Terriglobus roseus: one gene and its partner. The protein of the gene in region 1 interacts with the protein of each later gene in a pairwise test. Links are inferred from orthologs where the notes say so. Each region holds a gene or a part of one and is shown in the gene's direction. Other genes may lie near its edges. The genes, in order: BLT38_RS13765 and BLT38_RS13275.

What was found.
Region 2: the proteins of BLT38_RS13765 (region 1) and BLT38_RS13275 interact in binary tests that used the Escherichia coli proteins (3 or more experiments, as listed by UniProt). The link is inferred for Terriglobus roseus from one-to-one orthologs.

What each region holds. Positions count from the first base shown.
Region 1 is NZ_LT629690.1:3,285,464-3,302,818, forward strand. Bases 3,515-6,471 are described here. They hold BLT38_RS13765 (ABC-F family ATP-binding cassette domain-containing protein), read left to right. Parts: upstream 3,515-3,995; coding sequence 3,996-5,948; downstream 5,949-6,471. Other genes in these bases: BLT38_RS13760 (hypothetical protein), read right to left, coding at 3,515-3,927; BLT38_RS13770 (TonB-dependent receptor plug domain-containing protein), read right to left, coding at 5,945-6,471. In the rest of the region: BLT38_RS13745 (alpha/beta fold hydrolase), read right to left, coding at 94-1,005; BLT38_RS13750 (hypothetical protein), read right to left, coding at 1,065-1,583; BLT38_RS13755 (glycosyltransferase), read left to right, coding at 1,629-2,834; more of BLT38_RS13760, read right to left, coding at 2,809-3,514; more of BLT38_RS13770, read right to left, coding at 6,472-7,750; BLT38_RS13775 (CPBP family intramembrane glutamic endopeptidase), read left to right, coding at 7,800-8,801; BLT38_RS13780 (phosphoenolpyruvate carboxylase), read left to right, coding at 8,839-11,637; BLT38_RS13785 (hypothetical protein), read left to right, coding at 11,759-12,652; tRNA glutamyl-Q(34) synthetase GluQRS, read left to right, coding at 12,710-13,558; BLT38_RS13800 (Rid family detoxifying hydrolase), read left to right, coding at 13,895-14,293; peptide-methionine (R)-S-oxide reductase MsrB, read left to right, coding at 14,367-14,804; BLT38_RS13810 (hypothetical protein), read right to left, coding at 14,861-15,235; BLT38_RS13815 (DinB family protein), read right to left, coding at 15,235-15,708; BLT38_RS13820 (ArnT family glycosyltransferase), read left to right, coding at 15,742-17,025; BLT38_RS13825 (GatB/YqeY domain-containing protein), read right to left, coding at 17,099-17,355. UniProt on the Escherichia coli protein: Genetic data indicate it may be involved in ribosome assembly or function.
Region 2 is NZ_LT629690.1:3,171,756-3,185,457, reverse strand. What follows is about bases 5,721-8,828. They hold BLT38_RS13275 (2-oxoglutarate dehydrogenase E1 component), read left to right. Parts: upstream 5,721-6,065; coding sequence 6,066-8,591; downstream 8,592-8,828. Other genes in these bases: BLT38_RS13270 (hypothetical protein), read left to right, coding at 8,680-8,828; BLT38_RS13280 (metallophosphoesterase family protein), read left to right, coding at 5,721-5,872. Outside these bases: BLT38_RS13290 (GDSL-type esterase/lipase family protein), read right to left, coding at 1-1,023; BLT38_RS13285 (TonB-dependent receptor), read right to left, coding at 1,389-4,637; more of BLT38_RS13280, read left to right, coding at 4,955-5,720; more of BLT38_RS13270, read left to right, coding at 8,829-9,678; BLT38_RS13265 (MFS transporter), read left to right, coding at 9,760-11,466; BLT38_RS13260 (cation:proton antiporter), read right to left, coding at 11,463-12,680; BLT38_RS13255 (hypothetical protein), read right to left, coding at 12,687-13,184; BLT38_RS13250 (zinc-binding alcohol dehydrogenase family protein), read right to left, coding at 13,184-13,702. UniProt on the Escherichia coli protein: E1 component of the 2-oxoglutarate dehydrogenase (OGDH) complex which catalyzes the decarboxylation of 2-oxoglutarate, the first step in the conversion of 2-oxoglutarate to succinyl-CoA and CO(2).

The sequences.
Region 1 (17,355 bases):
CTTGCGTCGTGATTTCGAGCAAAAACATCAGCGGCATTGCATAACAGCAATGCCGCTTTCATTCACGAATGACATTGAGTCGAAATAGCGACTCTATTTCGTACTCAGAAAGTCTTCGACGACCTTCACAAACCGTTGCGGCTGCTCCAGCGAAGGTATGTGCCCACTCTCATCAATGGTGACCAGCTTCGCCTGCGGTATCGCCTTTGCGAAAGCCTGTCCTGTTGCAATTGGCACAAGGGTGTCCTGCGCGCCCCACACCACCAAGGTGGGAATCGTAATGGTGGAAGCCTTCTCGCCCAATGCCTCTCCACGCACTGCAGGATTGCCGGTGAACGCACTCGTCGCCATCGCGTCATCGGCCGCCAGCTTCGTGATGAAACGACGCCGTGCAACCTCTTCCGTGATCAACGACTTGTTATAGAAGACCGCTCGCAGTCCTGTAACGACATCGCCGACGGTGCTCACTGAAAAGTGAACACCCGCGTTTGAAGAAAGCACGTTCTCTGGAACAGAAAAGCCAACAGCATCTTCCAGGATCAATCGGGTTGGCTTCGGCAACGTACTTCCAGAAGTTAACGACTGTTGCGCATAAGCGGCAGCAGTCCATCCACCCAGTGATTCGCCAAGCAAATCAAAATGCGTAATGCCCTGGGTACGCAGAAACTCCGCAAGAAACTCCACATACGTCTGCACGCGATATGCAATCAGCGGCTTCGCGCTTTGTCCTGCGCCAATTTGATCCATCGCAATCACGCGATAGTGTTTCGCCAACAACGGAAGCGACGGGCCGAAGTCCACATCAGCCTGTGAACCATAACCATGCAACAGGACCAGCACCGGCTCACCAGCCTTAGCAGTACCCATGTCGTAATAGGCAATCTCTTGTCCGAAGACACGCGTGTGTTTTTGTGCGGGAAGCGGATGGCCGAAGATATCGGCGTTCTGTGCAAGGGCTGCGGAAGATGCGAGGAGGCAGGCTGCGAGGCAGAGTAGTGTCTTCATTATGTTTAGTGGCCGCCTTCATCCGAAGGTCGTCCCTCTTGCATTGAGATTACACCCTATTAACGTTGCAACGGTGTAAACAGAAACTGCCCAATCAGCTTCGGAGCCAACAAAAGATCGCGTGCAAACGAACGCTGTTCACCAATCACAAACGCTCCGCGGCGCATTGCAAACCAGTTAAATCCTGATGCAAACGACGCGAAGATAAACGAAGCAATCAGCCCCGTACGCACATGCTGCGTTCCCATGGCGCGATGCACCAATGCCTGCGCTGTCAATAGTATCGATGGAATCCCCAGCCACACCACGAACGCCGTATTCCTTACTGGCTCTGCGTGGCGGAGTCGCTGTAGCGCTGCACCCGCCACACCTGCTGCGAACGTTCCGTAAATAAACTCCGTCATCACAGCTCTTGCTGCAGCATGGTGCGTGCCGTGAAGATTTGCGAAAAGGAAAAATAAACTACGCAGAATTGCAGAGAAGGATGCGGCCTTCCAGTTCCATCCGCGCAGTAGCCGCAGCGGATGGCGCAACATCTCTGTCAATACACGATGAAGCGGAACGGGATCGTTCGACATAAATGTGCAAACAGTCTCTCATGCAGAAGTGCTATGGTGTCGTGCATGGGGACTGCGCCGCGCGTTGCGTTCTTTCCGGATTCGTTCCACGAGGTAAACGGTGTCGCGCATACCGCGCGCAACTTTACCGCGTATGCAAAACGCCATAGCCTTCCCATGCTGTGCATCCGAGCTGGCGCTCCCGGTGTTCGCGGCAAAGTAAATCTGAATACAAACGGCTCCGTTACTGAAGTTGATCTGCCGCGTAGCGCTTTCAGCATTGCGATGGAAAAGGATCTTAGCTTCGATCCAACATTCAGTCGTTATGCCGTCACCATCAGCAGAGAGTTGGATCGTTTTAACCCTGATCTAATTCACATCACGGGCCCCAGTGAACTCGGCATCTTCGGCGCGTACTTCGCATGGCGCAGAAACATTCCATTGGCAGCAAGCTGGCATACCAATGTTCACGAATATGCAGGCCGCCGGAGCGCCCCGCTAGCCAAGTTACTAACGGACGCACCGCAATGGATCGAATCGGGCGCGCTCCACGCAACATCACGCTTCTATCGGCTGGCAAAGGTGCTTTACGCGCCCAACGAAGAACTGTGTACATTACTGGAAAGCAAGACGCAGCGCACATGCCACGTGATGCGGCGTGGTGTAGACACGGAACTCTTTTCCCCCACGCGAAGAACACGCCACCTCGATAGCGATGAACTGATCTTTGGTTACGTAGGTAGGCTTTCCATCGAGAAGAATGTCGCCCTTCTTCCCCTTCTTCAACAGGCACTCGACGCCGCAGGAATCAATGCACGCTTCTGCATCATCGGGCACGGCGGTGAAGAAGCGGCTCTCCGGCAAGCGTTGCCAAACGCAGATTTCGTTGGCGTATTACGCGGCGAAGCACTCGCAACGGCTTACGCCAACATGGATCTATTCGCCTTCCCATCTGAGACCGATACCTTCGGCAACGTGGTACTGGAAGCACTGGCCAGCGGCGTTCCGGCTGCTGTCACAGATGGTGGTGGTCCAAAGTTCATTGTGACCAACGAAAGCACCGGCATCGTTCGCCCAACATCTGAGTGGATCGAAGGGATCGTAGAGCTCACGAAAGATCGCGAACGTCTTCGCGCTATGGGAGAAGCCGCTCGCGCCTATGCTACAGGTTGTTCGTGGGATGCCATCTTCGATGCCGTCGTCGCAGAATATCCGCGAACTGCCCCGGCAATACAACCAATGAAACTTAGTGCAGAATCTCCGCAACGATAGCGGAACCCGGCGGCAGTGATCCGATCTCAACGTTGATGGCACCCATGCCACGATCGGATCGCATCAGCGGGCGCAGATACACATTGCGAAACCCATTCGATGCCAAAGCCGACGTTAGTAGCAAGTTTGCCGGCGTCGTGCCATCGTTCGCTGCAAGTAGCAACGATCCACGACCTCCCTTTGATCGCAGAATCCAAACTCGAAGTGAAGGCTGTGCCGTTGTCAGGACAACAACACTTCCGTCACGCACCACCGCGTGCGTATTTCGAAACGCAAGCACCTGCTGCACCGATTTCCGCGCCATATCCGACGTGAGTAAACGACTATCCAGTATCGGCGATCCCGACGCCAGCAGCAGCGGGAACAGACTTCTCACATAAGGAACAGCCGCCGGAAAATTCGCAGCAGCAGCAGCATCTGCTTTTTCATCGCCAACCGGCATAGCGGGAATCTCAACAGCATTCACTTCGCCCGGATGACGTATGCCACTCTCAGTGTCCTGCGGCGAAAGAATGTGCAACGTAATGGGATCACCAGACGCTGCACCACGCCTGCGTGCAGCAGAGGTCACAGCCTGCGCTTCCTGTCCCGCGGTTCGTGCGAGCAGAATGCGATGCCCCGGGTAATGATCCAGCGATGCGCGCAATTGCCTAGCTGCATCCATATCGCCGGCACCAAGTGTCCCCAGATCGATTCCAGCCACGCCACGGCTCATCCAGAAACGAACCTCGCCAGCATTGCTGGCCGCACGCTGCAGCGGGATGTGCAGCAGCAGATGCATCCGCCGCGCAGACATCTCACGCAGCAACGCATCCAGCTCCTCTTCCGTGCCAAATCGTTCCGCAAAGGGCTGTTTTGCCGTCGGCTCCAGATCTGGCAACAGGATGCTGTCCGCACCAACATCACTCATGCTGTCCAGCATCTTCGCCGCATCGGCAAACGTCACATCCTTCGCGCAACGGATCATCGACGCGTGCAGCCACCACACCTCAGGCGTAATCCCATTGCCGCGCCATCCCGCATGCGCCAATTGCTGCGCACGCGCACCCGTAGCCACCAGCAACGATCCCACGACGAATTCGCGACGACTCACCATCGCCTTCCATAGTAAGGCGAATCCACGGAAATCATCATACCCGCGCCATTTGCGACAATAGACATATGTTGCATCTCGCCGACGGAGCCAAGCGCTTTGACCACAAGCTGTTATTTGAAGGGGCCAACTGGCTCATCACACCGGACGAACGTACCGGTCTCGTCGGTGGTAACGGCACCGGAAAATCGACGTTGCTGAAAATCCTCGCAGGCATCGAGCATCTGGATCACGGCCAGCTCAATCGCAGCAAAGGTCTCACCATCGGCTACCTTCCGCAGGACGGCCTCGCGCTACGCGGACGCACGGTGTTCGACGAATGCCTCAGCGTCTTCAAGGCCGCGCAGGACATGGAACACGAGATGGGTGAACTCAGTGACAAGCTCGCGCACTTCGACCCCGCCAGCGCGGAATATGAAATTGCCGCCGACCGCTTCTCCGTAGTCAGCGAAACATTGCAGGCGCTTGACCTCTACAACCTGGACGCGCAAGTGGGCGCAGTTCTCGGCGGACTCGGCTTTCAAAAAGAAGACTGGCGTCGCGACTGCGGCGAATTTTCCGGCGGATGGCAGATGCGCATCGCGCTCGCCAAACTGCTGCTGGAAAAACCATCGCTCCTACTGATGGACGAACCCACAAACCATCTCGATCTGGAAAGCCGCAACTGGCTTGAAGAGTATTTGAAGTCATACCCAAGGGCCTTCATCCTCATCTCGCACGACCGTTATTTCCTCGACGTCACCGTGAACAAAATCACGGAAGTGTGGAACAAGCGCGTGTGGTTCTACACCGGCGGCTACGAAAAATACGTGAAGCAGAAGACAGAACGGCGCGAACAACTCGCGCGCGACTATGCTTCACAGCGAGAACGCATCGAGCAACTCGAAGCCTTCATCGGCCGCTTCCGTTACCAGGCCACGAAAGCCAAGCAGGTGCAGAGCCGCATCAAGGAACTAGAAAAGATCGAGCGCATCGAAGTTCCCGAAGACGAAGAGACCATCCACTTCACCTTCCCGCAACCGCCCGCATCGGGTCGAATTGTGTGCGAGGTCAGCGGTCTCTCCAAGCGCTACGAGCCAAAGCAGATTCTCAGCAACGTGAATTTCACCATCGAACGCGGTGATCGCATTGCACTTGTAGGCCCGAACGGCGCGGGTAAATCCACGCTCATCCGCATGTTGAGCAAACTGGAAGAACCCACTGCCGGCGATGTCCGCTACGGCCATAATGTCCTCGCTGACTACTTCGCCCAGGATCAGTACAAGGTGCTTGATCCGCAGGCAAAGATGCTCGAAGACATTAGCGCTGCTGCGCCAAAGATTCCTACAGTGGAACTGCGCAGCCTGCTCGGCGCATTTCTCTTTACCGGCGACGATGTTTTCAAACAACTCGGCGTACTCAGCGGTGGCGAACGCAATCGTTACGCACTGGCGCGCATGCTCGTCTCGCCTGCAAACTTCATTCTGTTGGACGAACCCACAAACCATCTCGACCTGCGCGCGAAGGACGTGTTGCTCGAAGCCATCCGCAACTTCACAGGCACAGTGCTGTTCGTCTCACACGACCGTTACTTCATCGACGGCCTCGCCACACGCGTCTTCGAGTGCGAACACGGTGGCGTTCAGGTGTATCCCGGCAACTACGAAGACTATCTTTGGCGCAAGAATGGCGGTCCGGAACAGATGCAAGCCGCTGCCGTCGAAATGCAGAAGGCACACATCCCCGTCATCGAAACACCGCCACCACCGCCTCCTCCTGCAACACCCGCTTCGAACGTCAAAAAGCTAAATCCAATCAAGCTGAAACAGATGCAGGATCGCGTGCGGTTCGCAGAAGAAGAGATGCCGCGACTGGAAGACCGCATGACGGCTATCGAAACCGCGATGGGCAACTTCGTGTCCGCAGAAGAGTCGCAGCGTCAAACTGCCGAACTTGCAGAGATCCGCAAGCAACATGAAGAACTCATGCTGGAGTGGGAAGACCTCTCTACGCAACTGGAAGAACAAGGCGCAGCCGTCTAGCGCCGCGACAGCGAAATCTCGATGCCTGCAAGAATGCCTCGCCCCGGCATGCGGATGCTTTGAATCTCCGCATAGCCGGTGTTGTACAAGTTCGTTCCTTGCACATACGGACGCACCATGCCGCGATCGCGTGATACTGCAAAATCCACAGTGCTGTAAGGCGTTTGCCCCACACGCTGCGTCACTGTGAATGCTGGCCGCAACGCGACCTGCGAACTCGCATGAAGCCACGCCTCCACGCGCGCGCGATTCGTGGGGAACTGAAACACAAGCTGCGACTGCTGCCCTTGCAAGACATCCTGCGAACCAAAGATGGCAGTCCAGTTCACCTTCAGTTGTTGGTCGCCCTGCAACCGCATTTGCACAGATGTTTCAATGCCCGTTAGACGCACCTCGGCAAGATTCTTGGCCTGCCACTTATCCGCAACAGAGCGGCGCACATAATCAATCGCGTTTTGCTGACGCGCGTAGAAACCGGTCACCGATGCAGCAACGCGTGTCGACGGATACCAATCCACACCACCATCAAAATTCCACGCCGTCTCCGGCTTCAGCGAAGGATTACTGATCGTCGTTGGATCGTTGTAATAAAGATTGGTGTAAGTCGGCAGACGGAAACCATAGCCCGCACTGCCGCGCAGCTTCCATACGTTATGCAGCAAAAAGCTCGCAGCAAACGAAGGCGCAGACACCACACGCCCGCCGCTCAAAATCTCTTCACGCAATCCGATGGAAAAATTCGCGGCTCCACGATGCAGATCCGCATCGGCATACAGTGACGTACGATTGCGCCCATGCTGCCCCAGGCTATTGCTTCGAATGCTGTCAGTGTTCTCTTCCGTGCCCACAAACAGTTTTCCCGCACGCCCTAATGTGACGGTCTGCCGCAACGCCCCCTGCCAACTGGCGTCGACATGATTGTTCGCGTAATACGCCGGATTCGTTCGAGTCAAAATGTAATTATCCGCATGCCTCCGATACGCAACGGCAGCGGTAGTCTTCTCACGGAAAGCCTGCGTGAATCCAACAAACCAACCCTTGGTTCGTTCCCACGAGTTGTAGTTTCCATAGAACTGGTTCGCGCCAAACGAGCGATCACTTCCAGCCAGCAGCAGATCCGATTCGCCCAGCGATGACGTCGTGCGGCCTTCTGCACTCGCGCTTTCACTTCGGTAGTCGCGGCCCGGGATGAAGCCGGTTGAGAAATCGCGCTCCCCTGCAACAACAAGACTTCTCATCTGATTCGCAAGAGCACCCGTCACTGCCTGCTCATTTCCGCCAAAGCTTCCGCCACCCGCGCGCAGTCGCAGCGAACTCTCCCGCGGTTTCCACGTACTCACATGCACGACACCTGCAAGCGCATCCGCACCGTATAACGTGGACCCCGAACCATGCAGCACGGCGAGCCCGCCAACTGCCTGCTGCGGCACTGGCACATCCAGGTTGAAGTGCGAGGCCTGCGCATCATTGATGCGAAACCCATTCAGCAGCACCAGCGTTTGTTCAAACGTGCCGCCACGAATGCTCACGTCAGACTGAACGCCCATGGCGCCGCGCTGCTGAATGTCCACCGACGAATCAGAACGAAGTCCATCCGCAATTTCCTGCAACGAAAGCGACATCGGCTGCGTATCAATTACCTGAACGGAGCGCGCGGTCTGTCCCAGTGCAACGGGCTCAGCCTCACCCACAACGGTAACGGTCTGCTGAATATCCTGCGGCTGCTTTTGTTGACCAAAGCAAGAGCCGAACAACGCAAGAACAGGAAGCACATCAAAAGAGCGGCGTAAACGGACAATCATTCCATGCTGAGTGTAGCTGGGGTAAGGTGAAGAACACAGGGGACTATCTATGCAGGACGAAGAAACGAGCAACCCACCGCAGCACATTCTACGGCGCATCTTCTTTGCGGAAGACGGCCTGCGCGCGATCTGGTCCATCGTGTTGTTCCTTGGCCTCACCTTTGCGCTCGTAAGGGGCGTTCTCGAGCTGTTCCGCAGTTTCCTCCATCAACAGCAGCTTGTATTGAAAAACACGGGAGAACTTCCCGCCGGCTTTTCACTGTTGATCGACGGTGTCGTTTTCGCAGTAGCAGCACTTGTTGCCTTCTTGATCTCGCGCCTTGAGAAGCGTGACTTTGGAAAGTACGGCATCGATGCACTGCGGCCACATCGCATCCGGCAGTTTGCTGCAGGGATTGCAGTTGGCATAGGCACCATGTGCCTACTGATGCTGGCCTTGAAAGTGGCAGGTGTCGTGGTCTTCAACGGCATGCTTCTGCATGGAGCAGAGATTGTGAAATGGGGCGCCCTATGGGCTCTGGCATTTCTTGTCGTGGGGCTCACTGAGGAATATCTCATGCGCGGCTTCCTGCAATTTCAACTGGCGCGTGGCGTTGCAGCCATCGCTTCGCGCATGGGCCACCGCGAAGCCCTCTGCAAACGTATCGGCTTCTGGGTCGCAGCCGGATTCTTCTCGCTACTGTTCGGCCTCCTGCACGGCAACAATCCCGGTGAATCGCCCATCGGCCTGCTGAGCGCCGGCCTCATCGGTCTTGTCCTGGCATACAGCCTGTGGCGCACAGGATCGCTGTGGTGGGCAGTCGGTTACCATGCCGCCTGGGACTGGACGCAATCGTTCGTATGGGGAGTCGCGGACAGCGGCGGCGTCTCTCAGCATCGCCTGTTGCTCACCCATTCCCAGGGTCCGTTGCTGCTCAGCGGTGGCCTTACGGGGCCAGAGGGCAGCATTCTCGTGCTGGCAATCATCCTTCTCGTCACGGCTATCGTGGCCCTCACATTGAAGCCTGAACCGGGTTCTCCCGCGGCGGAATCGAACGTGCCGTCCGTCTGACTTGCTGCAAAGGCAATCTCACTGGTCTACTAGGCACATGGCCGGGTTGTGGCAGGCAAGAAATTGGAGTGAGCGGCTTGCCGAGTTGCAGGCCGCTGAGACGGAGTTGAAAGAAGCTCCGCTGCGTCGTGACGTGCGTTCGCTGGGCACACTGCTGGGCGAAGTATTGCGCGAACAGGTGGGTGACGACCTGTTTGAACAGGTGGAGACGCTGCGTCGTCTGGCCACCGAGCGCCGCGAGGCAGAGTTCCAGGGCGACACCGCCAAAGCGAAATCCGCTCTGCAACAGGCACTGTTGCTGGTGCATCAGCTTCCCGTCGATCGTGCCTATCAGCTTGCCCGCGCCTTTGGTTTTTACTTCGAACTGATCAACCTTGCAGAAACCAACCATCGCAAGCGTCGCCGTCTGGCCGGTGGATTGAATCCCAATGCCGAACCGCAGCGCGGAAGCCTGCAGGGCACGCTGCGCCGTATGCGCAAAGCAGGCTACACGGCAGACGAAGCGCTCGCATTCCTGCAAGCGGTCTGCATCACTCCTGTCTTCACAGCGCACCCAACGGAAGTCGCGCGTCGCTCCGTCATCTCCAAGCGCCGCCGCATCGCCACATTGCTGGAAGAACTCGATCAGATTCCGCAGACCGCTGAAGCCATTGCACAGCGCGAAGATTCACTCATGGCAGAGATCACCGGCCTGTGGCAGACAGACGATGTCCGTCTCCAACGCCCTGCCGTGACCGACGAAGTGCGCATGGGGCTGGATTACTTCCACGACAGCATCTTTGAAACACTGCCCCTGCTTTACGGCGAAGTCGCAAACGCGCTGCGCCACGAATATGGCCTCGATCTGGCGCTGACGGAACTACCAACGCTGGTCAATTTCGGCTCATGGATCGGTGGGGATCGCGATGGCAATCCCTTCGTCACACCCGAAGTGACGCAGGAAGCACTCGCCATGTCGCGCGAGGTCGTCTGGGAGCACTATCGTAAGCGCCTCATCGCGGCGGCACAGCGGATCTCTTCCTCAACACAGCAGGCCGCAGCAAATCCGGCGCTGGAAGCAGCAGCAAACGAATATCTTTCGCAGATGCCCGGTGTTGCAGCCGAGCTTCGCGAACGTTTCCTGTGCGAACATCTTCGCCTCATGTTGACGTGCATGATGCTGCGCATGGGCGACACCACCACGATCGTGCGCGACGAGCACGAAGCGCTTCCGCCCTATCGCAACACAGAAGAATTCCTGCGCGACCTTCAACTCATCCGTGATTCGCTCACGGACAACCGCGGCCTGCGCATTGCGGAAGAGATCATCGATCCTCTGATCGTTGAATCCCGCACTTATGGTCTTCACTTGCAAACGCTCGACATCCGCCAGCACGCTAAGGTGCATTCCGCGGCAGTGAAGGAACTCAGCGCATGGTGCGAAGATGGCTCGCTTCCGCCTGCGCCATCGCCCATGACTGCGGAGGTCATTGACACCTTCCGCACCGTCGCCACCGTCAAGCGCGACGATGATCCCATGAGCATCCGTCAATACATCATCAGCGGAGCCACCTCTGCCGACGACGTGTTGAAGACACTATGGCTCGCACGCCTCGGCGGTGTGACCGCAGAAAAATCAGAGCACGATCCCGGCCTGCTCATCGCGCCGCTTTTCGAGAGCATCGAAGATCTGGAAAACGCGCCAGCCATCTGCCGTCAGTTGTGGACCAGCGAAGCCTATGCGCCATTGCTGGAAAGCTGGGGACGCAAGCAGGAAGTCATGCTGGGCTACTCCGACTCCAACAAGGACGGCGGCATGATCGCCTCCACTTGGAGCATCTGGAAAGCACATCGCGCCCTTTACGAAGTAGCACGCGATTGCAATGTAGACCTGCGCCTCTTCCATGGCCGCGGTGGCACCGTAGGACGCGGTGGCGGCCCCACGCATCGCGCCATCTACGCGCAACCCTTGAACAGCTTCAATGGCGAACTGCGCATCACCGAGCAGGGCGAAGTACTCAACTTCAAGTACAGCGACGTAGTGCTCGCTGAACGCAGCCTGGAACTGATGATCGCCGCATCGCTCGACGCTTTGGCTCGCCCTGACAGCAAGGCCTGCGGCGGATGCAGTGCGCACCTTACCGGTGTCGCATTGCCTGAGTGGGAACAGGCGATGGATTCTTTGTCCGCCTGGTCGTTCGAACAATACCGTCAGGACATCCTCGACAACCCGGACACGTTCGATTACTTCCAGCAGGCAACACCCGTTGCCGAGTTAGAACACGCACGCATTGGATCGCGTCCCGCCAAGCGCACAGGCAAACGCTCTCTTGCAGATCTTCGCGCCATCCCCTGGGTCTTCGGATGGATGCAATCACGCCACACAGTTCCCGCATGGTACGGAGTAGGTTTCGCACTGGAACGCTTCACACGCGAACACAGCGATGGACTGGAACAGTTGCAGCGCATGATGAAGGAGTTTCCTCTCTTCCTCGACATGATGCGCAACGTGGAATCAGCCCTCGCCAAGAGCGATTTCGGCATCGCCGAACTCTACGCATCACTGGTCAAAGACCAGGAGCTTCGCGATCGTGTCTTTCCCATGTTGAAAGAAGAGTTCGATCGCACGCGTGCGATGCTTCTGTTAATTACTCAGCAGGCCGACCTTCTATCAGGCAACCCCGTACTCGCTCGTTCCATCCGTCTACGCAATCCCTACGTGGATCCCATGAGCTGGATCCAGGTAGAGCTTCTACGCCGCAAACAGGCTGGCACAGACCAGCCGGAAGATGCATTGAATCGCGCCATTACCGGAACCATTAACGGTATCTCCGCAGGCTTGCGTAACACTGGCTGATATTTCCCCTCTGGGGAGATTCGCCGGGAATGCACAGTAATTAATACGGTGAAGTAGTTCCACAAATTATTGATTCAACCAGCTGTGAGTGAACGACTGTCTCACGGCTCAGGAGGCCCCTGTGAATCTTGTCCAGCGCTTCGGCCTGGTGTTCTGCTCTTCACTTCTTGTTCCCGTTTTGAATATCGCGGCGCAAGGATATCCTGCACATTCTTTCATTCCCGCTATCTCTAACGTTTCCGGCAACCCTTTCTCCGCAAATACACAAAATCAGCAGAGCGGTGGCACCCTTTCCGTTACGCCCTACAGTGAATCAAAGGTAAAAGACACCTACATCCCCTCTTCGGAGCTATGGAAGCATCCGGGCCTCGGGCTCGCTGTAGGCATCAATGGCATTGGCCTGGAAATCGCTGAGCCAGTGGCGCAGCACTTCAACGTCCGCGCAGGTGGCGGATACTTCCGCTTTGATGAATCCTTCACCAGCGACGGCGCTCAGGTAGAGGCCGGCATGAAACTCGGTGGCGGCCACATCGGCCTGGACTACTTCCCGTGGAGTCATCACGGCTTTCACATCAGCCCGCAGATGTACTTCGGCGTGCAGACATCGGCAGATGTAACCGTAATCGTGCCTCCCGGCCAGACCATCAGCCTCAGCGGTGGCGATTACGCCTCAAGCGCCGCTGATCCACTCCACGGTTCAGCTACTGTGACGGTGCGAAACGTAGCACCGGGCCTAACCATTGGCTACGGCAATCTGGCCCCACGACGACTTGGTTCTCACTGGTCCTTCCCAGTGGAACTCGGCTTCTACTACATCGGTCAACCAGACCTGATCATCAACTTTTCCGGCACCGCCTGCGACACAACACAACCTCCCTCGATTGGCTGTCAGAAAGTGGATAAAGACATCGACTTCCAAAAAGATCTGGCCCGTTTTACCTCGCGCCAGAACCACAACCTAAGCTACGCATCGTTCTTCCCGGTTCTCTCTTTCGGGTTCGGATATCGTTTCTAACAAAACTCTGTGGATGAACTAAAGGGCTGCCATGCGCAGCCCTTTTATTCTGGATGCATGATCGGAACGCCCTATCGTGGCAGACTCGCGCCTTCGCCCACAGGGCTCCTCCATCTCGGCCACGCACGCACATTCCTTATTGCTGCGGAACGTGCCGGCGGCGGAACGCTGATCCTGCGCAACGACGACCTCGACACGCAACGTTCCCGTCCAGAATTCGCTCAAGCCATGTTGGAAGATCTCGCATGGCTCGGCATCCGCTGGACAGAAGGCCCACAGCCAGACGGAACGGAGCCGGGCAACTTCGGCCCGTACGCGCAAAGCCTGCGCGGCTCCCTCTACACGGCAGCCTTCCAGCAACTTAGCGAAGCCGGTTTCCTGTATCCCTGCATCTGTTCCCGCAAAGACCTCCTCTCGGCCCCGCACGCACCGCACGCGGAAGACGAAGACGAGCCGCTCTACCCCGGCACCTGCCGCGAAAGAAACCCTGAGTCAGACGAACCATCCGCATGGCGATTCCGCGTCACCGACGGCGAAGAAGTCAGCTTCTACGACGCCCTGCTCGGCCCTCAAACCTTCATCGCCGGGCGCGACTTCGGAGACTTCGTCGTCATGCGTCGCGACGGCGTTCCCAGCTATCAACTCGCCTGCGTCGCCGACGACGCAGTCATGCAGATCACCGAAGTCGTCCGCGGCCGCGACCTTCTCCGCTCCACCGCGCGGCAAATCCTGCTCCTCCGCGCCCTCGGCCATTCCATCCCCGCCTACGCTCACGTGGAACTCATGCGCAATGAACGCGGTGAACGTCTGGCCAAGCGCGACGCCGCACGCAGTCTACGCTACCTGCGCGAATCCGGCCTGACGCCCCAGGAAGTCCGCAAAATGGCTATAGAAGAGATCGAATAAACAGCAGAAAGGGCTACCCGAAGGTAGCCCTTTCACAAAAAGATGGTCGGGGAGAGAGGATTCGAACCTCCGACCCCCTGGTCCCGAACCAGGTGCTCTACCAGGCTGAGCCACTCCCCGATGCAAGGTGGATCGGTTGGCACAAGGAGCCGAGGGGCCTGATCGCCTCAGCAGCCAACTTGCCTAGTGTAACAGAGTTTCGCCGCCTAAACCGGCTGCAGGGCAAAAGGCGCCGACATGCTGTCGCTCCCCTTCCAATTGCGTTGGAATGACCACGTTACTGCTTCTTCATACATCTTTTCGGTCTACGTTTACCGTGCCGGATATCATCGATGCATGACAAAGACAGCCATCTCTTCGACCGACGCTCCTGCAGCCATTGGCCCATACTCCCAGGCGATTCGCTCGGGCGATTTCCTCTTCGCCTCCGGACAGGTTGGATTCGACCCCGTAACCGGTTTGGTCGTCGAAGGCGGCACGCCCGCGCAGACGGAACGCGTACTCGCGAACATTGAAGCCCTGCTCACCGCTGCCGGACTTGGCTTTGCCGATGTCGTCAAAACCACCGTCTTTCTGAAGAACATGGAAGACTTCGCCATCATGAACGCAGCCTACGCCAAGCGGTTCGCTCCAGAGGGCGCCACGCCGCCTGCGCGCTCCACCATTGAAGTGGCTCGCCTGCCCAAGGACGCACTGGTCGAGATCGAAATCGTCGCACGATTCCCAACAAACTAGCGCCTCTGTCCGGGGGAGCCGCCATGGTTCGTGAGCACCCCCAACAGCGTCTAATACAACGGGAGAAGACCTCATGACAGAAAATCTGAAAGCTGATGCCACCGTTTCTCGCGGACCTCGCGTACAGAAGACGGAGGCAGAGTGGCGGCAGCTCCTGACCCCGGAACAGTTTCACGTTCTGCGCGAGAAGGGCACAGAACGCGCCTTCACCGGCGCGCTCGTTGACAATCACAAGGACGGCATCTACCACTGCGGTGCCTGCGATGCTCCACTCTTCAAGAGCGACACTAAGTTCGACAGCGGCTCCGGCTGGCCCAGCTTCTTTGAGCCGGTTTCGCCGACCGCCATTGAAGCGATTGAAGACAACAGCCACGGCATGCGTCGCGTGGAAGTCGTCTGCGCCAACTGCGGTTCTCACCTGGGACACGTCTTCCCAGACGGCCCCAACCCCACGGGCCTGCGTTACTGCATTAACTCTGCATCGCTGAACTTCGACGAAAACGCGAAGTAACTCGTCGCTGCTCACAAAGAAGAAGGCCGGCTTGAGCCGGCCTTTTCCCTTTGCCATCAGGGGCAATGACGTTTCATCAGCCGCTTGCTCAGAGCCACCGTCTTGTCATCATCGGCGGGTTCCTGATCCTCGTCGGTCACACGCCCCGTCCGCAGATGCACGGTATACGTCCCAACTTCCTCTACGCTCTGCCCTGGCTGTCTCGCCGTCACGCGCACTCTCACCGTGTCGCCAACGGCTTCCACCACCGCAGGCGTCAGCGTTGCGTGCAGGTTGTCATGAAACGCGCGAGCGTTCGGCGTGAACATCGCAAGCTGTTTTGCATCGGCCGTCGTCAGAACCGCCGGGCAGCCAAACGAGAACGCGGACATCGGCAACAGAAATGCGACTGCCCCAGAACACCGCATAGCACGATTGAAAAACACAGCCATCAGCGCCCAAATAGCTCCTTCAACCTGACAATGTGGTTGCGGTCATGGCCCGCAATCATCTCCAGCAACTCCGACAGCGGAAACGTCCCGCGCTCCGGATGCGTCAACAGGTTCCCAAACTCTTCGGATGCAACCGTGTTCAACACGGCCAGATTCCACTCACGCAGCGTAAGAAACGTCCGCAGGCTAAGCTCCGCCGAATACGCCGCATAACGCTCCGCCCACACATCCTGATCAAACGGAGCGACGGCAGCACCAGGCTTTTCCAGCGTGTGGCGAATACGCCAAGCCCAAACCAATTCGCAGTCCGCCAGATGCGCCAGGATCTCGCGCACACTCCATTTGCCGGGCGCGGTCGGCGCATCCATCTGTCCCGTCGTCATGCCGCTAAGCAGCGATTGCAACTCCGCAGGCGTGGACTTCATGATCTCCGCCGCGTCGCGGCCTTCAAGGTAACTCGCATAGGGGTTCATGCGAACACTGTATCGCGCGTTAAGGTAATTGAGGTGACCGAACTGCAATCCGAAGCCCAAGCCAATAACCGCCGCGCCCTCTGGCAGATCTTCACTGCCGCCTTCGTCGTGCGCGTGCTGTACATCCTGCTGGCGCACACCTTCAAAGTGCGCCCCAGCGACGACCACTTCGAATTTGGCTGGGAGATGGGACGCATCGGCCGCTCCCTAGCCACCGGCCACGGCTACAGCGATCCCTTCACGGGGCACACCGGTCCCACTGCATGGGTTCCACCCGGTTACACACTGCTGGTCGGCGGTGTCTTCCGTATTTTCGGTGTTTACTCGAAGCTCTCAGCCTTCGTTCTACTCACCTTCAATTCCCTGCTCTCTGCGTTAACTGCCGTCTTCTGTTACGAGATCGGCCTACGCTGCTTCAATCGCCGTGTCGCACTGTGGAGCGGCTGGCTCTGGGCACTCTATCCCGCAGCCATGCAATACGCCGTCCGCTGGATCTGGGAGATGACGGCCACCACCTGCATCTTCACCGCGCTACTCGTCCTCATGCTGCGCATGCGCGGCATCGGCGACGACCAACGATCTGAACCGACATGGCAACAGTGGGCCGCCTTCGGCCTGCTCTGGGGCGTACTCGCCATGGTCAACCCGTCGCCCCTGATCATGCTGCCGGTGACAGCGCTCTACATTCTCTTTGCTCCGCAATGGCAAACCAAACGCCTTGCCCACGCAGCGTTGGCGGGCGTTCTATTTCTGGCCGTGATCGCCCCATGGACCGCACGCAACTACGCCGTGTTCCACCGCTTCATTCCCCTGCGTGACAACTTCGGAGCGGAAAACTACCAGGGCAACTCCGACTGGTCGACCGGCTTCCCCTGGGGCCGCACCGTACCTCTGGAAAATCATCAGATCCTCGCCGAATACGCACGCATGGGCGAACCCGCATGGGCCGCCGATCGCGCAGCGAAGGCCAACACATGGATCAAGGCGCACCCGGCCCGCTTCGTAAAACTGAGCATGAAACGCGCATGGATGTACTGGATGGGCGTACCCAAAAGCGTGGAAGAAGCAGGCGTCCTCGAATACTTCCGCCTGATGAGCTTCCAGTTCCTCTCGCTCTGCGGAATCCTCGGTGCAGCGCTCGCAGTATGGCGCAAGAAACCCGCGGCATGGGTCTTCCTATCCGCGTTCCTGCTGCTCCCTCTGCCCTACTACCTGGTCACGGTACAGGCCCGCTTCCGCCACACGCTGGAACCACTCATCTGCATCCTCGGCGTCTACCTCTTCCAAAGCGCAGGACGACGCAAAACCACAACATAGATTGCCCGAAAACAAATGCCCACATCTCAAAGAGATGTGGGCACACGCGTAGCGTCGAGAACGGTACGAAGTACTACTTCGCCAGTTCTTCCTTCACAATCGAGCTCACCAGCTTGTTATCCACGTGCAAGCCATCGGCCATGATGCGCTGCTGCACCACGCGCATGGCAGGCCCCATATCCTTCGGCCCCGGCTTTGCGCCGTCATTGGCCATGGTGTGTAGCGCACCCTGCACCACTGCGCGAATCTCTTCTTCGCTGGCGGTCTTGGGCATGTACGCCTCAAGCATCTTGATCTCGTCCTGCTCTTTTTGAGCCAACTCCGGACGAT
Region 2 (13,702 bases), 110 kb from region 1 along the record:
TTGATTGAATGCTGCCCTTTGGACTTCGGAACCATTCGCTGGTCCGGGACTCAGGCCACCGGCATATGGATCACTTGGGCTGGGTAAAGGCCCGTAATTCGGTGATGCCGGGTTGGAGCACAACCCAGTTGGCGGCAGTGTTGTCAGCACAATAGGTAGCTTCGCCATTGCGGACTTGGCAACGAGTTGCTGTGTCGCTGCTTCCATGTCCGCTGCGTTCGTGCAGGAGGCGGAACGTAGATCAATCGATCCAAAATAGCTCACAATTCCTAGAAGATTTGGAAGCGTAAGGATGTCTTGTGCAAACCGTTGATTGGGCGTTGGTACGGACCCTACGTCAGTGATGGGATCACCTGGAATTCCCGCGTTCAGCACGCCAATGCGGTAACCGGCTGCGGCTAGCCGACGCGCCATCCAGTCAGAGACACGGTCCGCGTGTTGTGTACTAATCGGCGAATTGGGAATCGGGTATACCTTGTCTGAACTGTAGTCGCTCTTAAGACCATCCGTCGTAGAACTTCCGAACATGGCCAGGGTGCCTTGGTATTGGCCATACACGTCAATCTCGTTCACCAGGAGCCAGTCTGGAACGGGAGTGCTAAAGGCCGATCCCGCTGCATCAGAGGTTGTATCACCCGCGCCATCCGCGGTTGAATAATTCGTTACGAAGTAGGAATCGTGTCGGCTAACCCTGTCGAAATTACCCTTCAAGTAGACCGAAACAGCTAGCACTTGGCCCAGGCCGAATGAGAAGTCTGCTGAGTCAGAGGTCACCGTTGATCCTGGAGCCAACACTACGCTCTTGTTTCCATTGAACGTCAGCCCCACATCATGCATCGGGTCGATCGTAGGTGAACCGTCTTTACCCCACGAAAGCCGCACCGCGCCTAGTGTTACCGGCGTCAGTCCATACACGTTGGAAAACTTCACGCGTGCCTGTGTGCCGTCAATGGTGGATGTCACAAGAAACCGGTAGCTGCGCTCGTTGCCAGAATTGTCTGATACTGCGGCAGCATTGGTCATTGATGCCCCCCACGCACCGACCCACATTGGACTTGTGGTCACTGTCGTAGAGCCATTTCCGGTGCTTGTCCGCTGCACTATGCCCGACCCGCAGCTCTGTGTCAGCGCAGTGCAAAACAAGATGACTGTTGCCGCTACTACCCTGCCGAGGTACCGGAAAGCCTGCATGTTCCTAATCTAATCAACACGCATTCGATTCGAAACTGTTATATCGATCCGGCTCTTCCTCTTTTCCGATTTGTTCCGCAGAATCATTGCTTGAATCTCAAATTTCTGCAATGAAGTGTCTCTGTATGTCGGCTTCCGAGGCTTCTACAGAAAAAGGCCGCCGCTTTATTGGCGGCGGCCCTGAGTTGTCGTGTTGGTTAGAAGGTGAGTTTCAGTCCGGCTTGCATCACACGCGGACGTACTCCGGAACTGGTTGCGGTGATCTGCCCATAAGTTCCGCTGGTGGGATTGTTGTTGGGGGTTGCGAAGTTGGTGTGGTTGAAGGCGTTGAACAGCTCCCAGCGGAATTGCAGATGGTAGCGGTCGCGTGCAGTCCAGTTCTTCATGAGAGCTGCATCGCTGTAGTTCACGCCGGGTCCCTTGAGGATGTTGCGGCCGGTGTTACCGAATGTGCCCGGAGCGTTTGTGGTGAAGGCTGCCGTAGTGAAGTACTGATTCAGCCACTGTTCCTTGCTACCCTGATGCGTCTGGACGGGAATGCCGAACACGCTGTCTGCGCGGTCGCCATTCTCATTTGCACCTGAGTTGTTTCCGCTTCCGCCGGAGATGCCGAAAGGGCTACCCGACTGCATGGTGTAGATGGCGCTGATTTCCCACTCGCCAAGTACGCCACGTGCGATGCTGTTCCAGCCATTCAACGCGGGTGTTGTGTAGACAAGATTCGTGACGGACACAAGCGGCACGTTCAGGTCAGAGATACCGCGGTTGTAGCGGACGTTATACGGGTTCGCAATGCTGCTGGTAAACGATGCATTGCCGCTGGATGCAATGTCGAGGTTACGGGACCAGGTGAAGCTGGACTGCGCCTGGAAGTTATGCGAAAACCGCTTTTCAATCTGCACCTGCAACGAGTTATAGCTGGCCGTGCCAATCGACTGGATTGTGAGGATCTGGCCGAAGTCAGACATGGCGCGAACGCCACGCACTGCAGCTGCGGTTTGGCCGGGGTTCTCATCCAGAATCAACGACTGGTGATAGCTCTGACTGCCAACGTAAGCAAGGTGCAGCACTACGTCGTTGCCCAATTGCTGTTCCACCGATGCGTTCCAGCTTTGCGTCATGCCAAGTTTGAACTTGGGCGTGAATGCGGCCGGTACAGACGTTGGTGAAGCGAAGGTGGAGTTACTGGGAGGTGTGCCGCCCGAATATACAAACGGTGGGAAGGGACTTACGCCGCCTGTGCCTGCGAAGTTCGCCCATGGGTTGGAGAAATTGATGGGTGTGGATGCAGTTTCATTCAGCGTGTACGTGGGGCTGAACGGAGTGACGTCTGCAACGTGGTTGTACGAAGAGTACGGCAGCGGTGCAGTGAACAGACCAAAGCCTGCACGGAAGGTGGTCTTGGGATGCACCTGCCACGCTACGGCGAGGCGTGGTTCAAAGTAGCCGTAGGTGTTCGGTGCCAGTCCAGCGCTTACGCCGTTGTCGCCGGGGAAGACGAGGCCCTTAGGGGCGTTCGGGAAGACGGTGCTTTGTTGTCCGGGATTCCACACCGCGCCGCGCCCATCCTTTGATTGCGGAGCAAGATTTGGATCCCAACGAAGACCTGCAGTGACGGTGATGTTAGAGCGCAGCTTGAACTGATCCTGAGCGTAAGCTCCGAGCAGGTTGCCACTGACATCGGCAATTTCGCCCGCACCCTGCGTGTATGTGCTGACGCGACCTAACAGGAAGTCCGCAAGGCCGAAGCCAGTGGAATAGCCATTGAAACTGATAATCGGTGCAGCGGGATAGTACGTCAGCTCGCGTGCACGCTGATGCCACAGATCCACGCCTGCGGTTATGGTGTGATTGCCAACGATCTTTGTGATGAAGTCAGAGAAGCCCCATGAACGACGCATCTCGCCTGTGTACTCGGAGTACTGCAAGCTGAAGCCGCCGCTGGCGTTCAGGCCTTCGCTATAGCAGGTGCCTGCGGGTTCACTCACGTTGATGTAGCGCGACAAGCAGAACGGAGAACCACTGCTGTTGAGCGGTTGACCCACGTTGTAAACATGCTCCTGGTTCCAGAACAACGACAATGCGTTGATGAGGCTCGGGCTGACTGTCCATGTGTGGTTCAACACTTCGTTGAAGAACTTACCTTGCTTGCCCGTGTTCAGTGCAAGGATGTTACCGGGCGTAGCGGCTTCGCTGCGGTTGTAGTACTGAATGAAGCTACGTAGCGTCAGGCGATGCTTGTCGTTCGGCGTGTAGTCAATGCGGCCTGTGCCTTCGTTGTATGTCTCAATAGTCTTGGGCACGGTGTAGTACACCAGACCACTGGCCGCATCCTGGCCCAATGGCAGTGCGGTCTTCGCGATCTGCACTGCCGCAGGATTGAACAGGGAAGGATCAATGCGGTTGTTAACGAAGCCGCCGGTCAGCGCTTTGGGATACGCGGAGAAGTCGCCATTCAACATCGCCGCTGTGGGAGTGTTCGTGCTGTTCGCGGTTGATGTTGTGGACTGGCGTGTGCCTTGGTAGTTGCCAAAGAAGAAGAGACGATCCTTGATGACAGGACCGCCGAGGAAACCGCCGAACTGATTACGCTTCAGCGAGTCAACCTGCTTTGAGAAGTAGTCCGCGGAGTTCAACGCGTTGTTACGCAGGAACTCGAAAGCGCCGCCATGGAGTGCATTGGTGCCACTCTTCGTGTCGATCGAAACGACAGCGCCCGGAGAAAAGCCATAGTGCGCGTCGAAGTTGTTGGAGATGACGCGAAACTCACTGGTGGCATCGGCATTCGGCGTAGGTGCAGAGAGCGACATGTAGGTGTCCATGTTCGGAACACCATCGAGAAGATAGAGCGTGCTGCCCTGGCGACCGCCGCCTGCGGATGCACCGCTTTCATTCGGGAATGTGGTCTCACCTTGCAGCGTGCCTGCGCCTGTGTTCAACACGTTCACTGTACCGGGTGACAGCAATACAAGGCTTGAAGGATCGCGGCCATTCAATGGTAGTTCGCGGATAGCATGTTCACCAACTGTGTTGCTGACTTCAGCGTTGGTGGTGTTCATCAGCGGCGCGCCAGCTGTTACATTCACGGTCTCTGATTCGCTGCCTACATGTAGACCAATGTCGATCGTGGCTTGTTGGCTGACGGTCAGCACAACGCCTGTCTGCTGGAATTTCTGGAAGCCCTTCACGTTCGAAGAGATGACGTAACGTCCCGGAGGAATGGTGGGGAAGCGATAGAGACCAGAGTTGTTGGAATCAGTGTTCAACACCAGATTGGTGTCCACGTTGGTGGCGGTTACATGTGCGTTAGGAACGGCTGCACCACTTGCATCGGTGACTGTGCCGCTCAGGACTGCACTGCCACCTTGAGCGAGCGCTGCAATTGAAAAAAGAGGAACAAGAGAAGCGTAAAGAACGGGGCTCCGAAAAAACGGATGAGATCGCATTAAGACTTAAGCCTCAAAAGGGGGAATCGCAGGCAGCGCAATATCTGTGATTTTTTGTTCGTTGCCTGTTGTGTAGTTTGGGCAGGGAAGGAAGGGGGGAAATACCGTAAACAAACGGCAAAAATGCCAATAAATTCTAGGCAAAAGCATAACGAGTGAGATGGACAAAAATCCCGAAGCGAGACGCGCCGGATTATGCCGTTGGCTTGGCTGGCACGGCACGGCGCGAATCGACATAGGGCGAAACGCGAAGCGACTTAGCTCTCGAAGAGTTCCTTCTTTTCAAGAAGTTCATATGCAGTGGATAAACTCCGTGCATGCCGATTCTTGATCGTCGCCGTTTTCTATCACTTACTGCGGCTGGTGTTGCCGCATCGTCCTTGCCTTCGTTTGCCATGTCGCCTGCTGCAACAGAGGAATTCAGTTTTCTGTTTGTGACGGACACGCACATCCAGCCGGAACTGCATGCGACGGAAGGCTGCTCGATGGCGTTCAAGAAGGCGCGCACTCTACATGCGGATTTTGCAATTCAGGGCGGCGATCACATCTTCGACGGACTTGCTGTACCGCTCTCCCGTTCGCAGGAGTTGTTTCATCTGTATGGCGAGACGGAACAGCAGTTAGGACTGAAGGTCTATCACACGATGGGCAACCATGATGTGATTGGACTCTTTCCGAAGAGTGGTCTGGACTTGACGGATTCGAACTACGGCAAGAGCTACTTTGAAGACAAGATCGGCCCACGCCATCAGAGCTTTGATCACAAGGGCGTTCACTTCATCATTCTGGATTCCATCGGCTTCACGCCGGAACGGACCTACTTTGGCTTTCTTGATGAAGCTCAGTTGCAGTGGCTGCGTACTGATCTGGCAAAGGTGTCGGCAACGACACCGGTCATCATCGTGTCGCATATCCCGCTGATCACGGCATATGCGCAGTACTCCGCTCCTCCTGCCACGCCACCCACACACAACAGTCTGTCTGTTTCCAACACGTATGAGATTCTGCCGCTGCTGGCAAAGCACAACGTGATTGGCGTGTTGCAGGGGCATACACACGTGAATGAATGTGTTGAGTTCAATGGCATTACCTACATCACCGGTGGCGCTGTCTCTGGCAACTGGTGGAAGGGTATTCACGAGGGCACGCCGGAAGGCTTTACGGTCTGCACCGTGAAAGATGGAAAGCTGACCACGCGGTACGAAACCTATGGTTTTCACGCTGATTCCGTCTAGATAACGGCTGTAAATACATTGTTTTTGGGGTGTCTGGGCTGATTCAACGAATCGACCCACACCCCAATTTCGTGGAACCCAGATCGCCACTTTATCGTGCGAATATCGAACATTAATACCGTAAACCGCACAGTGGCACCTCCCCATCGGCCATTTGAAAGGTCTATCCTTATAGGCACGAAATCGAGGATGCATGGCAACCAGGGCGAAGGCGAGCGGTAAGCAGGCAGCAGGGGTAGCAACACCGGAACAGGACAGCAGCAATCCGCAGTTGAGGACGGAAGTATTTGAAATTTTCCGTCGGTGGGGCTATCTGCAGGCGACACTGGATCCCCTGAAGCAGTATCTTCCCCAGGAACCATTCCCGATTGATCTGCCGGAAGGCTCTGACGCGATTGCAGAAGAGGCGCGCCGTTATTACTGCGGCAACATCGCGCTTGAGTTCTCGCACATTGCATCACCGGAGAAGCGCGAGTGGCTCCAGAAGAAGATGGAGCAGAAGTACGTTGAGACGCCTCAGCAACAGGCAAAGACGCTGACGCAGCTCATCAAGGCTGACCTCTTCGAACAGACGATTCAGCAGCGTTATCTGGGCACGAAGCGATTTTCGCTGGAAGGTCTGACTGCGCTGATTCCGTATCTCGATCGCACCTTTGAGGTGTCGTCTGAGCTTGGTGTTGATCTGTGTCTGTTTGCGATGAATCATCGCGGTCGTTTGAACGTGATGGTGAACACGGTCGGCCGCAGCGCTGCCGATATCTTTACCAAGTTTGAAGATGTTGATCCGCGCAGCCATCTGGGCGGCGGTGATGTGAAGTATCACCAGGGCGCAACGGGTACATACACTTCGCCGACGGGCAAGACGATTGACTTGCATCTGGCGTCGAACCCATCGCATCTTGAGGCGGTTGATCCAGTGATCATGGGCCGCGCGCGTGCTCGTGAAGTTCGCATTGGTGATGACGGCGTAAAGAAGGTTCTGCCCATCATCATTCACGGTGATGCGGCGTTTGCAGGACAAGGCATCTGGGCAGAGACGCTGGATCTTGCCACGATCACTGGTTACACCGTGGGCGGCACGATTCAGATTGTTGTGAACAATCTGCTTGGATTTACTGCGGAGCCGCAGGAGTCGAACTCGTCTCGGTTTGCTACTGATATGGCGAAGCGTTTGCCAATTCCCATCTTCCATGTGAATGCGGAAGATCCGGATGCTGTGGTGCGTGTGGCTGCGATTGCAGCAGAGTATCGTTCCACGTTTGCTTCCGATGTTGTTGTCGATCTCATCGGCTATCGTCGCCACGGCCATTCTGAAGTGGATGATCCTACCGTGACGCAGCCGCGTCGCTACGCCAAGATCAAGGAAACGCCGGTGCTCTACAAGAGCTATGCAGAGCGCATTGGCGTGGATGCAACGGCAGAGATCAAGCAGATCAGCGAAAAGTTTCTTGCTGACCAGGCAGAGGGCAAGCAGGCACAGCATGTGCCGCATCTGTCGTCGCTGCCGAAGTATTGGGATAACTACAAGGGTGGTTATCTGCCTGCGGATGAGCCCACGAAGACGGGCCTGCTTGCGGAGGAAATCACGCGGCTGACTCAGCTTCTGTTGAAGACACCAGAAGGCTTCAACATCCATCCGAAGATCAAGGCTCTGCTGAAGCAGCGCGAAGAGATGGGCAATGGAGCCAAGCCGTTTGATTACGGCACGGCAGAGCTTGTGGCGTATGCATCGCTGCTGGAGAAGGGAACGCCTGTGCGTCTCTCCGGACAGGATTCGCAGCGCGGCACGTTCAACCAGCGCCATAGCTTCTTCACCGATACCGAGACGGAGAAGCGATGGTCGCCGCTGCAACACATCTCGGACAAGCAAGGGCAGTTTGAAGCGTACAACTCAATGCTGAGTGAAGCTGGTGTGCTTGGTTTTGAGTATGGTTATGCACGCGATTATCCCGAAGCACTGGTACTGTGGGAAGCGCAGTTTGGCGATTTCGCCAACGGTGCGCAGATCATCATGGACCAGTTCATTGCTGCAGGCGAAGCGAAGTGGGGCCTGCTGAGCGGTGTGGTTCTGCTCTTGCCGCATGGCTATGAAGGCCAGGGTCCGGAACATTCGTCGGCACGCATTGAGCGTTATCTGCAGCTTTGCGCAACGGACAACATGTATGTGACGCAGCCGTCGAATGCTGCGCAGTACTTCCATCTGCTGCGTCGTCAGGCGATGAGCGAGTATCGCAAGCCGTTGATTGTGTTCACGCCGAAGTCGATGTTGCGTCATCCGGATGCGGTGTCGCCCATTGCGGATTTCGGTGCAGAGAAGTTCCAGACGGTGCTTGCGGATACTGAGGCAAAGGATCCGCGTCGCATCCTGGTCTGCTCTGGCAAGATTGGCCACAACCTGCGTGTGGAGCGCGCCAAGCGGGGCGATTACTCCACTGCCATTGTGTTTGTGGAACAGCTTTATCCCTGGCCGGAAGAGGCGCTGGCCAAGGCGCTGGAGATGTATCTCAGTGCGGAGGAGGTTGTATGGGTGCAGGAAGAGCCTGCAAACATGGGACCGCTGACGTATGCGTATCCGCTGCTAAAGCGTACGGCGGGTAATCGTCGTGTGCTGCGTGTGTCGCGTTCGGCTGCGGCCACACCTGCTACGGGTTCGGCCAAGGCTCATGATCTGGAAGAGAAGGCGCTGATTGAATTGGCGCTGGGCAAGGCTAAGAAGTAACGTGTTCTCAATTTGCAAAAGGCCGGGCAAATGCCTGGCCTTTTGCTTTGTTCACTTGTCTATTGCGAAGAAGGTACGATTGCTGGATATGAGGCCGCGATACTTCCGCTTGCTTCCATTCACTCTTCTTCTATCTACGCTTGCTTACGCGCAGCAGGTCACGCATGAGAAGGAATACCAGCCGCCGGCACTCTCACTGACCCAACTGATGGAGCATGATGCGACGCTTTCCAGCGCATTGATGACCTATGCCCGCACAGGCGACAGCGCAACCTTCCGCAGCGTGATTCTGCAGCAGGCAGATGCTGGCAACCTTGGAGCGCAGCTGATGCTGGGGGAACAGTTCATCCCTAGACAATGTACCTTTGAGCCGAATCACGATGTACCGGACTGTGGCCGTGACACTGCCTCCGCAGCGCAGTCGCCGAATCCGCTCGGTATTGTGCGTTCGTATGAAGATGCCGCGCAATGGCTAGAGAAGGCGAGTGCAGCAGGTTCCGGTGAGGCAAGCGAGGTGTTGGCTCAGTTAATTACACGCATGTATGCGAATGGTCATGCGACCTCATACACCGAAGCGGATGCAATTCGATTGCATGCGTTGGCGCGGACGCAGGGATTTGATGTGGAGCCGATCTCTGTCACTTGCTACAAGGTGGTGCACGGCGGTCAGGGCATTTCTCTTGGCAGGCTTCCGGGGCTGATCGTTGGTGATCCGCCTGAGCAGCCATTCACGTCAGACGAGCTTGCGGCTCTTAAGAAGCTTGGAGTATCAGGTACTCTGCTGTACGGCGGTGGCAGCGGTGGCGGTGATTCGATGTTGCTGACTCGGCCTCAGGGACCGCTTGTACATGTACGTGTGCTACTTGATCACGCGCCCGAAGCTGAAGTGCGATTGCCGATGCCTGCTCATCGTGACGTGATTTATGTACAGCAAGGCAAAGGCTTCGTGGCAATTCCCGCGGATGGCGAGAATCTGCCGCGTTATGTCATCGTGAATCCCGTCAAGGGGCCCACACCTCAAGTGACTGTGGGCACTCAGACAATGGATGGCGGTGTGTCTGGTGGATTTTGCACACGTTTCCCTTGATGATGGAACACTGGTGGTTTTTTGCGGAGACCATGCCTTGCATCACTTGAGCGATCATTCTGCATCTAGCAAAGAGAGAGCATGAATCCAGAAGCAAGCCAGGACACCGTTGAAGAATCGCCCGTACCAGCCGTAGCTGGTGCTGCCGCAGCACCGCGAGTGGCACAGAGTAACGGGTTTGGTCCACTGAAGATACCGCTGTTCCGTGATCGTTGGATCGCTTCCACCGTGTCCAATGTGGGGACGTGGATGCAGGACACCGCGGCTACGTGGTTGATGACGGCGTTGACGGGGTCGCCGTTGTTGATTGCATCCATGCAGACCGCAGCCAGCTTGCCGGTGTTGATGCTTGGATTATTTGCAGGTGCCACGGCGGATATCTTTGAGCGTCGCAGGTTGCTGATCTTCTGGCAGGCATGGCAGATGGTTGCCGTGTTTCTGATGGCGGTGCTGGCGCTGCTTGGTGTGATCGGGCCCATGGCGCTGTTGTCACTGACGTTCCTGATGAACGTAGGCTCTGCAATGAACAGCCCAGCATGGCAGGCGATTGTGCCCGAACTGGTGCCACGTGAAGAGTTGCCGAATGCTGTTTCGCTTGCTTCAGCTAGCAACAATCTTGCGCGCGCTGTCGGCCCTGCCATGGGCGGACTCATGGTGGCGTTGTTCGTCAAAGCGAGCACAGGCGCGGGATGGGTGTTTGCGCTGAATGCAGGATCATTCGCAGCGGTGATCTGGGTGCTCTACAAGTGGAAGCGCAAACCACTGTTCAAGAGCGCTCTGCCTGCGGAACGCATCTTCGGTTCGGTTGGAACGGGGTTGCGGTACTTGCGTTATGCGCCTGTGTTGCAGGCAATCTTTTTACGTGCGTTTCTGTTTACGTTTTCTGCCGCTGCGGTTTGGTCGCTGCTGTCACTGATTGCGAGGCGTGAATTCACGCACAGCCATTACATCTCTGGCGCGACCGGCTATGGTGTGTTGAATGGCTCGATGGGACTGGGTGCTGTTCTGGCGGCTGTTGCGCTGCCGCGCATCCGTGCGAAGTTTACTGCGGACCGTGTGCTTGCAGTGGCCAGCGTGCAGTTCCTGGCAACGTTGCTGGTGCTTGCATTCATTCACTCTGTCACACTGGATATTTTGTTTCTCATCGGTGGTGGCTTCGCGTGGACTTGTACTATGGCCACGCTGAATACCGGTGTGCAATTGTCTTCGCCGGGATGGGTGCAGGCGCGTGCACTAGGCATGTACCAGATGATTTTTCAAGGAGGACTGGCGCTGGGCTCGTTTGTCTGGGGTTATGTTGCGGAACACAGCAGTGTCACCGCTTCAATGACCAGCGCTGCTGTACTCATTGCAATTGCCATGCCTGTCACGTTACGACTGCATGTTTTGCGCGGCAGCTTGCCTGACCTTACGCCCTATCAGTTCAAACGTCCCGTGCCACATCTGGAATTGGAGCCCGCTCCGGAAGATGGTCCGGTCCGCATTCTTGTGGACTACATTGTGGACGTCGAGAATTACAACGAGTTCGTTGGTCGCATTCACAAGCTGCGCGAGGTGCGTCTTCGCACAGGAGCGATCCGATGGGCCGTGTTTCGTGATGGCAATGATGCGGAGCGGTTGGAAGAGAGCTTTGTCATGGAAAGCTGGCTGGACTATCTTCGTAGTCGCGAACGCATGACGACGGAGGACTTTGCAGTGTTGCAATGCGTGCGCGACCTGCACAAGGGTGAAGAACTACCCCGTGTAACGCATCAGGTGTACGCAAAAGAGATGACGCACCACAGCTAGGCGGCGATGCTGTTGTGGTCGATGCTCAGCAACGTCAACAGCGGCGAAGTCATGATCGTGGTCACCAGCGCCACGACAACCAACGCTGCAAACAACGTGGGGCCGAACACACCTTGTGTGTAAGCGATGTTCAACACGATCAACTCAACAAGTCCGCGTGTGTTCAGCATGGCGCCAAGCGCAAATGCATTGCGCCATGATTCCCCCAGCGGCCTCGCTGCAATGACACCGCCGCCGATCTTGCCCACAACAGCGAGAAGCAAGAGTAACAGTGTCCATGAGAGCACTCCGCTGCCTTGTAGTAGATCCAGACGCGTGCGAAGCCCTGTAAGCGCGAAGAAGAATGGCAGCAATAGCGAGGTCACTGGAACCTGGAGCGAGTCGTTCAGTGTCTTCTGCCATTTTGGAATACGTGGGAACGCAAGTCCTGCTACGAATGCTCCAAACAAAGGATGAAGTCCAAGCGCATCCGTGGTTGCAGCGGAGAGCAATGCCACCAGGACTGAACCAGCAACGATCGATGCAGGGAGCGATCGTTCACGATAACGGTTTGCGATGGTGCGTGCGAGCCGCGTCACCACGAACATTACCAGCAGATATGCAGCGAACAGCATCATTCGCATTGGCATGGAGAGTGCGCTGCCGTTGTGCGGCATGATGGACATCGCTACAGCGAGCAACATCCACGCACACACGTCATCGGCTGCAGCGCATAGCAGCGCCGTTACGCCTAACGGAGTGGATGTAAGGCCGCGTTCTTCGAGGATTCTTGCGAGTACGGGGAATGCTGTAATGCTGAGCGAGATGCCGAGGAACAATGTGAACGGAAGAAGTGCTGCTGATGTGGGGAAACGGGCCATCGTTGGCTTCGCCACCATGACACCCAATACAAACGGCAACAGCAGACTGGCAAGCCCTGCGGCAGCAGCCGTCCTCTTTTGCTGATGCATATGGCTGTAGTCCAGTGAACTGCCAATCAGAAACAGGTACAGCACTAGGCCGAGCGTGCTGAGCACATCAAACGCGCTAAGCGTTGTTGGAGTGAAGAGAGCATGCCAAGTGGACGGCACGAGACGTCCGAGCAATGTTGGCCCCAACAGAATGCCACCAGTCATTTCGCCAATCACGCTGGCCTGCCCCAGCCTGCGCGCAATCCATCCGCAGAGGAGGGTTGTGGACAGCACCACCAACATGGAAACGAGAAGAGGATTCATGCGTTCTTACGATGTTGCCGCGGCTTTCTTCTTCGCGTTGTGTCGCGCCGTAAGAACTACCAGTCCTTCCGTTACCAGCAACAGAGCTCCGGGAATTGCGAGGCGTGAGCCAATGGTGGAAGGCCACAGCAATCGATAGTCCTGAAAGACATCAATGGAGAACAGGATGGATCCCACCACAAACAGAACACTGCCACCCCAGCGACGGAATTGGCTTAGATTGCTTTCGCCTTTGTAAGACTTACCCGCAACTTCAAATAGCGGTGCGCCCACCAGGCCGTGTGCGTCATACACGCGGCAGCGAACCTGCGGATGCTCAGTCACATAGTTTTGCGCATACGCTTCGGCTTCCGCTGCAGAGGCCAATACATCGCAGTAAGGTGCGCCAACATAGCCGTCCGGGAAGCTGGAATAGTGCACAGCAAAGTCACTCGCACCGATCCGCTGATTCCATGACGATGGCTGTGCCGCTGGATCAAACAGCAGCACACGTCTGCTCGTCATTACTCCCAGCCTTCCAGCACGATCTTGCCGATGGAGCGTCCGCTCTCAATCCATGCGTGCGCCATCTTCAGGTTCTGCGCATTGATCGTGCCGTAGCTCTTCGTCATGGTGGTCTTCAGTGTGCCCAGGTCCATCAGCTTGCTGACCTCCGTGAGCGAATCATGCTGGCGAAGAATGTCTGGCGTTTCGTAGTAGCTACGCGTGAACATGAACTCCCAACAGATGGACGCACTCTTGCGCTTCAGCGGACGTGCATCGACGGGCTTTTGCGGATCGTCAATGATGGCAATCTTTCCCTGTGGGGCAAGCAGTTCTGCAATGCCGGGATAGTGCGTATCCGTAGCGGAAAGCAACGCAATATATTCCACTTCGCCCAACCCCAGCTCCTGCATCTGTGTGCGGATGTCGCGATGGTGGTCAATGACATAATCCGCACCCATCTGGCGGCACCATTCCGCAGTCTCAGGGCGCGACGCGGTTGCGACAACGGTCAGCGGTGTCATGTGCGATGCAATCTG